Lichenihabitans psoromatis: one gene and its partner. The protein of the gene in region 2 interacts with the protein of the main gene of each other region in a pairwise test. Links are inferred from orthologs where the notes say so. Each region holds a gene or a part of one and is shown on either strand. Other genes may lie near its edges.

The links. Proteins that work in one complex are often made in the same cells at the same time.
Region 1: the proteins of ftsH (region 2) and hflC interact in binary tests that used the Escherichia coli proteins (3 or more experiments, as listed by UniProt). The link is inferred for Lichenihabitans psoromatis from one-to-one orthologs.

The regions. Positions count from the first base shown.
Region 1 is NZ_CP036515.1:1,156,554-1,160,815, forward strand. What follows is about bases 696-3,695. They hold hflC (protease modulator HflC), read left to right. Parts: upstream 696-1,721; coding sequence 1,722-2,669; downstream 2,670-3,695. Other genes in these bases: hflK (FtsH protease activity modulator HflK), read left to right, coding at 696-1,725; EY713_RS05435 (DNA-3-methyladenine glycosylase), read left to right, coding at 2,687-3,277; EY713_RS05440 (peroxiredoxin), read right to left, coding at 3,265-3,695. Outside these bases: EY713_RS05420 (dihydrofolate reductase), read left to right, coding at 1-445; more of hflK, read left to right, coding at 574-695; more of EY713_RS05440, read right to left, coding at 3,696-3,921; EY713_RS05445 (MFS transporter), read right to left, coding at 4,065-4,262.
Region 2 is NZ_CP036515.1:4,389,115-4,393,276, reverse strand. Bases 368-3,267 are described here. They hold ftsH (ATP-dependent zinc metalloprotease FtsH), read right to left. Parts: upstream 2,829-3,267; coding sequence 906-2,828; downstream 368-905. Other genes in these bases: tilS (tRNA lysidine(34) synthetase TilS), read right to left, coding at 3,036-3,267; EY713_RS20545 (SEL1-like repeat protein), read left to right, coding at 368-815. In the rest of the region: more of EY713_RS20545, read left to right, coding at 1-367; more of tilS, read right to left, coding at 3,268-4,133; tol-pal system protein YbgF, read right to left, coding at 4,126-4,162. UniProt on the Escherichia coli protein: Acts as a processive, ATP-dependent zinc metallopeptidase for both cytoplasmic and membrane proteins. Plays a role in the quality control of integral membrane proteins.

The DNA.
Region 1 (4,262 bases), 3.2 Mb from region 2 along the record:
CCTACCCTGGCGTTTATCGAGCGATCTCAAACATTTTCGCTCTCTGACAATGGGCAAGCCCGTCCTGATGGGGCGTAAGACGTGGGACTCGATCGGCCGGCCTCTCCCGGGGCGAACCGTCGTTGTGGTCTCCCGGAACCCCGATTTTGCGGCCGACGGCGTCGAGGTCGCATCGACGCTCCCGGACGCGATCGCAATCGGTAACCGCGTCGGTCATGCGATGGGCGCGCAGGAAATCATGGTGGCGGGCGGCGGCACGCTCTATGCCGCGCTGATCGGGCGGGCCGATCGTCTTTACGTCACCGAGGTGGATCTGGCACCCGCAGGCGACACGATCTTTCCGACGATCGATCCGACCCAGTGGCGTGAATCGAGCCGGGCGTCCCATCCGGTGTCCGAGCGCGACGATACAACATTCACTTTCGTCACCTATGACCGACGGTAAGGCAGGCTTGGCCGTTGCGGTTTGCGAGGCGGCCTCCCAAATCTACAACGCGCAAGAGCGGCTCTGCCTCGCAGAAGCCGCTTTCTTTGCGGAATGAGAGCGACGTCGGCTCATACAAGAGGACTTCTATGCCCTGGACCAATCAAGGCGGGAACGGCGGCGGGCCGTGGAAACCCAGCAATCCAGGGCCTTGGGGCCAGGGGCCGAGCAACAACAACAACAATAACAACACGCCGGATCTCGAAGAGTTTCTGCGCCGGAGCCAGGAGCGGATGCGCCGGATGATCCCCGGCGGGGACTTCGGAGCTTTGGGGCTTGCTGCCGTCGCCATGCTGATCGTTGTCGTGTGGCTGCTGAGCGGCTTTTATACGATCGCGCCGAACGAGGTTGGTCTCAATCTCGTGTTCGGCAAATATACCGGCAAGACGCAAGCCGGTCTGAACTACAACTGGCCCTACCCGATCGGCGACGTCGACAAGCTGCAGGTCACCGACCGCAACTCGATCGATATCGGCTCGATCTCTCGTGAGGATAGCCGCCGTCCGGGCGTTCAACTCGGCATGGATATTCCCGAGGAAAGCCTGATGCTGACCGGCGACGAGAACATCGCCGACGTGAAATTCCGCGTCATCTGGCAGATCGATCCGGCCCATCCCGAAGATTATGCCTTCAACCTCCGCAACCCGAACGAAACCGTCAAAGCCGTGGCCGAAAGTGCCATGCGCGAGGTGATCGGACGCTTCAACCTCCAAGGCATTCTGACATCGGATCGGACCAAGGTCGAACAGACCACGCAGGATCTGACACAGGGCGTGCTCACATCCTACAAGGCCGGCGTTCTGGTTTTGCAGACCCAGTTGCTCTCCGTCGGCCCGCCGGCGCAGGTCATCTCGTCGTATCGCGACGTGACGGCCGCCCAGCAAGATCTCCAGCGCCAGCGGAACGAGTCGGAAGCTTATGCCAACCGCATCGTGCCGGAAGCGCGCGGTGCCGCCGCCGCCATCATTCAAGAGGCGCAAGGCTATCGCGAGCAGACCGTGCAGCAGGCTCAGGGTCAGGCGTCTCGCTTTACCCAGGTTTATGACCAGTACAAGAACGCGCCCGACGTGACGCGCGAGCGGATCTACATCGAAACCATGGAGCAGGTCCTGAGCGGCACCGACAAGATCATCCTCGACGACAAGCAGGGCGTGGTTCCTTACCTGCCGCTCGGCGCGCTTGGATCGACGACAGGGCAAGCCACGGCACCGAAAGCCGGACAGACGGGAGTGGCCCAATGAAATTCGGCCTCTTCGCGGCACTTGCCGCCATTTTGCTGATCATCATCGTCGGCAACAGCGCGATCTTCACGGTCAGCCAAACCGAGCAGGCCCTCGTCCTACGCTTCGGCGAGCCGCAAAGCCTCGTGACGCAGCCGGGGTTGCACTTCAAGCAGCCGTTCGTCGAGTCGGTCGTCTATCTCGACAACCGCATCCTCGACCTCGAGGGCGCGCAGGAGGAAGTTCTGGCATCCGACAGCCAGCGCATCCTGGTCGACGCTTTCGTGCGCTATCACATCGCCGACCCGTTGAAATTCTATCAGACGGTCGGCACGATCGCACGTGCCAACAACCAGTTGGCGTCGGTGTTGAACTCGGCGGTGCGCCGCGTTCTTGGCGATGCAACCCTGCCGCAGATCATCAAAGACGACCGCGCCGGTCTGATGGTGAAGATCCGCGATCAGGTGAATAGCGAAGCGGCGCGCCTCGGCGCAGCCGTCAACGACGTTCGAATTCGGCGGGCTGACCTTCCCAAGGAAATCTCCGAGAAGGTCTATAGCCGCATGCAGTCAGAGCGGGCGCGCGAGGCGGCCGAGTATCGGGCTCAGGGCTCCGAGCAGGCGCAGACCATCACGGCCAAAGCGGATCGTGACGTCGTCGTCATCAAGGCTGAAGCGCAACGACAAGCCGACCAGACGCGTGGTGAAGGCGATGCCGCTCGAAACAAGATCTTCGCCGAGGCTTACGGCAAAGACCCAGGATTTTTCGCGTTTTATCGCTCCATGCAGGCTTATGCGACTGGCTTGAAAGCGGGTGACACGCGGCTGGTTCTCTCGCCGTCGTCGAATTTCTTTAGGTTCTTCAACGATCCGTCCGGGACGGCGCCATCGGCCGCAGCGCCGCAGGCCAAAGCGTCTGGACCGCAAGCCGATGCGGGCATGCCGGCCGCGCCCGCCCAGCCCTGAGGCTGGATCATCCAGCGATGGCGTCGCTCCCGGCCAACGCCGCGCGCGACGTCGTCAAGATGTTTGATCGGGCCGCCGAAGAGGTGGGCCGATCCGTCATCGGGGCCACTTTTCTGGTCGACGGCGTCGGCGGGCTGATCGTCGAGGCTGAAGCCTATGACCGGGACGATCCCGCCTCACATAGTTTTCGCGGCGAGACCGGACGCAACGCCGCCATGTTTGGGCCGCCCGGTCACGCTTACGTGTACCGCTCCTACGGCATCCACTGGTGCGTCAATCTTGTCTGCCGCCCAGGGAGCGCCGTGTTGTTGCGCGCCATCGAACCCACGATGGGCTTGGACGAGATGCGGGTGCGCCGTGGCAACGAGGCCGTGACGCTCCTCTGCAGCGGGCCGGGACGGCTCAGTCAGGCCCTCGGCATCACGGCCGCGCTCAATGGCCGATCGCTCGACCAGCCCCCCTTCACCCTGATCCCCAACGACAACGCGCTCGACATCGTCTCTGGGCCGCGCATCGGCATCACGCGCGGAGCCGACACGCCGTGGCGGTTCGGTCTACGCGGGTCACGGTTTCTGTCGAAGCGGTTTCGCCCGGATCAGGTCGGCTGAGGTACGATGCGGAGGTAGGGTGCGGGCGCGTCCCAACCGCCCGGATAAGCCTTTTTGGCGTCTTCGTCGGACACTGAACCGGCGATGATGACGTCCTCGCCCGGCTGCCAATCGACCGGCGTTGCCACCTTGTGGGCGGCCGTCAGCTGGATCGAATCGAGCGCCCGCATGATCTCGGCGAAGTTGCGCCCGGTCGACATCGGATAAGCCAAGGACAGCTTCACACGCTTGTCGGGCCCGATGATGAACACGGTGCGGACTGTGGCATTGGTGGCGGCGGTGCGACCCTCGGACGTGCCGTCCGTATCGGCCGGTAGCATGCCGTAGAGCTTCGAGACGGCAAGATCGGCGTCTCCGATCAAGGGGTAGGTCACGGCCGCGCCCTGCGTCCGTTCGATGTCGGCCGCCCAGCGATCATGCGACTCGACGGGATCGACCGACAGGCCGATCACCTTGGTGTTGCGCTTAGCGAAGTCGGGCGTCAGCTTCGCGACCATGCCGAGTTCGGTCGTGCAGACCGGCGTGAATGTCTTCGGATGCGAAAAAAGGATCGCGTATCCGTCGCCGATCCAGTCATGAAAGCTGATCCGGCCCTGGGTCGTGTCGGCCGTGAAGTCGGGGGCAATCTGTCCGATTTGTATCATGCGGGCTTCCATTGGCTCTGATGCGGCTGCAAAGCCTAGTCAGTGAATAGACTTGACCAGAGCATGCCGGCTGGGTTTTGCCAACCGGGCTTCAGCCGAGGACCTTGTCGATTGGGCGACGCCGATGATGGCGGCCCGATTGCTCACCGGGTCGCCGCAGCCCGATGCTGGCTGACGGCCTGCCCCGCATCGCGCCGCAAGCGCGCGAAAGCCGGAAGCGCCGTGAGAGCCACCAGACCAATAATCGCAAAGCAGAGCCGGAACGGGCCGCTCGGGTCGGCACCCTGCCCTGCCGGAAGCGCCTCAGCGATCCGCAGAACGATCGCGCCGAAGGCGACGCC
Region 2 (4,162 bases):
CGCTTCCAACTCTTGCCATGGGCCGTCCGCCCCTCTCCGGCCCCCAGCCCAGCCCGACAGCTTCGGGCTTGCGCGACCTTGCGAGCAGCGGCAATGCGGCGGCGCAATTCGAACTCGGCTTACGTTTGGCCGATGGACGAGGTCTGCCGCGCGATCCGAAACAAGCGGCCGAGTGGCTCGAAAAGGCGGCGACTCAGGGGCTCGCCCCGGCGGCCTATCGGCTCGGCTCGCTCTACGAAAAGGGGCTCGGCGTGCCGCGCGACCCGGCCATTTCGTCACGCTGGTATCAGCAGGCGGCCGAGCAGGGGAACATCCGAGCAATGCATAATCTGGCGGTCATGTCGGCTGAAGGCGCCGGCGGCAAGCCGGATTATCCGAAGGCGGCGACGTGGTTCGGCAAGGCCAGTCAGATGGGCGTGCGCGACAGTCAATTCAACCTTGCAATTCTTTACGCGCGAGGGCTCGGCATCGAACAAAGCTTGGCGCAATCCTATACGTGGTTCGCGATCGCTGCCGCACAGGGTGACGACGACGCGGCCCGCAAGCGGGACGATGTCGCAGCCAAGCTCGATGCCAAGACGCTCGCGGCCGCTAAGGCGGCTGCGGAGAATTTTCGACCGACGCCGCCGATCGCCGCCGCCAATGAGGTGCCGCCACCGGCTGCCGGATGGGATGCGGTCCAGCCGCAAGGACCGGTGCCGACGACCTCGAATGTGCCCGCAGCACATGCTCCGGCCCCGAACGCATCGGGTTCGACGCAGCCAGGCGCGAGCAGCCGGAGCGGCACTCTCGCCCCACGGATCAGTCGCCTCTAGCATTCGAGCCGGAGGTTACCTCCTCGCCGGCTCGGGTTCATCAAAGCAAAAAAAACCCGGCGTGAGCCGGGTTTTCGTCGCTGACTAAAATCAAGCCTGAGGTTGCGGCTCGAGGCCGGTTTCAGGACCCGACTTCGGACGTCCCTTGCCGATGTTCGGCACCGGCGAGGCACGCGGCGGGGTCGGGTCGTCACCGGTTTCGCGCACCGGCAAGCGACCTTTCAGCAGGCCGATGATCTCGTCACCCGACAAGGTCTCATATTCGAGCAGACCTCTCGCGAGCGATTCGAGATCCCCCTTGCGACGGGTCAAAATCTCGGTTGCTTCGGCCAAGCCATTCTCGACGAGCCGCCGCACTTCCGAGTCGATCTTCTGGGATGTCGATTCGGAAATATTGTTCTGCTTGCCCATCGAATAACCGAGGAACACCTCTTCCTGGTTTTCGCCGTACATGACCGTGCCGAGTTCGTCGGAGAACCCCCAGCGCGTAACCATCGCGCGCGCCAGTTTGGTGGCCTGCTCAATGTCCGACTGAGCGCCGGACGTGACCTTGTCCTTGCCGAAGATCAATTCCTCAGCGACGCGTCCGCCCATCAACACGGCGAGGCGCGAGGTCATCTGCTCGAAGCTCATCGACAGCTTATCGCGCTCCGGCAATTGCATGACCATGCCGAGTGCACGGCCACGCGGAATGATCGTCGCCTTGTGAACGGGATCGGTCGCCGACACGCTGAGAGCCACGATCGCATGACCACCTTCGTGATAGGCCGTCAGCATCTTTTCCTGCTCGGTCATGACTAAGGTGCGGCGCTCGGCGCCCATCATGATCTTGTCCTTCGCGTCCTCGAACTCCGACATCGTGACGATTCGCTTGCTGCGGCGAGCCGCCATCAAAGCTGCTTCGTTGACGAGGTTCATCAAGTCGGCGCCGGAGAAGCCGGGTGTCCCACGCGCGACGGTCTTGAGATCGACGTCCGGCGACAGCGGCACCTTCCGAACATGCACCTTCAAGATACGCTCGCGGCCGACCACATCGGGATTCGGGACCACGATCTGGCGATCGAAGCGGCCTGGGCGCAGCAACGCAGGGTCGAGAACATCCGGACGGTTCGTCGCCGCGATCAGGATGATGCCTTCATTAGCCTCGAAGCCGTCCATTTCGACCAGCAACTGGTTGAGGGTCTGCTCCCGCTCGTCATTGCCGCCGCCAAGACCGGCGCCGCGATGGCGACCGACCGCATCGATTTCGTCGATGAAGATGATGCAAGGCGCATTCTTCTTCGCCTGCTCGAACATGTCGCGCACGCGGCTCGCGCCGACACCGACAAACATTTCGACGAAGTCTGAACCCGAGATGGTGAAGAACGGAACGCTGGCCTCGCCGGCGATGGCACGAGCCAGCAGCGTCTTACCAGTGCCGGGCGGTCCGACCAGAAGGACGCCACGCGGGATACGGCCGCCGAGTCGCTGGAACTTCTGCGGGTCGCGCAGGAATTCGACGATCTCCTGGAGGTCGTCCTTGGCCTCATCGACGCCAGCCACGTCCTCAAACGTGACACGACCATGGGCCTCGGTCAGTAGTTTGGCCTTCGACTTACCAAACCCCATGGCTTTGCCGCCCGCCCCCTGCATTTGCCGGGACATGAAGATCCAAATTCCGATGAAGGCGAGCAGAGGCAGCCCATTGACCAAAAGCGTCACCAGCCAAGAATTACCGTCCGACGGCGGCTTCGCGGTGATCTGCACATTCTTCTTGTAGAGATTTTGCACCAAGCTCGGATCGTTCGGTGCATAGGTCGAGAAAGCACGATTGTCATTGAAATGACCCGTGATCTCGGCGCCCGCGATCGTAACCTCACGCACGCGACCGCTATCGACCTCGCTCAGCAACTGGCTGAAGGTAATGTCTTGCGTCTGCGAGCGCTGGCCTGGATTTTGGAACAACAGCACCAAAGCGACCACAAGCAGGAATATGATCACCCAAAGGGCGAAGTTCCGGAAGTTCGGATTCATCTCGGACCCGTGAAAAGCGTTGACCCCTTCAAGGGGAGATAGTCGTGTCGCGTAGGCCTGACCCTAGAACCGGATAGTCTGGTGGACCATTCCGGCGAGATCATGCTTCGATTTGGTGTTTCGCGCGGTTTTAGATGTTCGAGGCACAATCGGCGCCTCGAGACCGCAGTCGGCATCGTGTCTAGTGCAATGTAGGCGTCGACGCGCTCATTGCCAAGGGAACGGCCTGGCTTCTGCGGCGAATGGTTCCGTTTGCGTTGAATCGGGATCGACTGGCCTGTGCCGCGCGGCGCGTCCGCGACGTCGCGGCGCCTCCACCTCGATTGTAAGTCGTCCGCTCTTCGCAAGCGTCAACGTCGCTCCGCCGAGGCTCCGACGGAGCGTTGATCCGGCGCGGAACGCCAGTCGGATCTCTGCCGCGAGATGTTCGAGCCGGTCGAGCCGTAGCATGGATGAGCCGCCGACCGTGGTCGCGGCTTCCCCGAGAACCCGGATCGTGAACTCTTCGGGTTCGCGATCGAGCAGGCCCATGTCAAAGCGCAGCAGTCCGGGCGCGGCCGGCAATTCGGCCAGTAAGCGAAGCCGCTCGGCGGCCTGACGCAAGGCCGTCTCGGCCCGCGCAGCGCGTTCCGCCAAGAGGCCGAACCGACTGGCGTCGAGACCCTCGGCGGCGAGCGCCGGGAGCATCTGTCGCATGCGCGTGCGTGCGAAGCGGGGATCCTCATTTGAGGGATCGCGACGATAATCCCATCCGTTGATCGCGCAGGCAGCAACCAGGCGGGCCTTCGGCACACGGAGGAGAGGGCGCAGATGCGAGACCCCGTCTCGAAACGAATGGCCGCTCATGCCCGCGAGGCCCGAGACGCCGGTGCCCCGCGTCATGCGAAACAACAAGGTTTCGGCCTGATCGTCGAGCGTATGTGCGGTTAGGAGCGATGTCGCGCCCGTCTCGCGACAGAAGCTGGTGAGCAAGCGATAGCGGGCTTCTCTTGCCTTTCCCTGGACGGCCTGTGTCGGCTTCGGTCCGGTCCAGGTTAGGATCTGCGCCGCAAGGCCGATGCGCTGCGCCTGCGCAACCACGAAATCGGCATCGTCACGCGAGGCGGCCCGCAAGCCGTGGTCAACTGTCGCGACCGTGAGGGGACGATCCAGTGTCGCCATAAGGTGCATGAGCGCGATCGAATCAGGACCGCCGGACACTGCCACGACCACAGGCGCGATCGAGGGACCCAGAAGCGAAGGGAGCGAAGCGGAAAGATCGTCCGCCGTGTAGGGCAGGGTTGCCGCGACGCTCGTCTCAGCCATCGGTGCGGCAGCGCGACCGCTTCAATTCG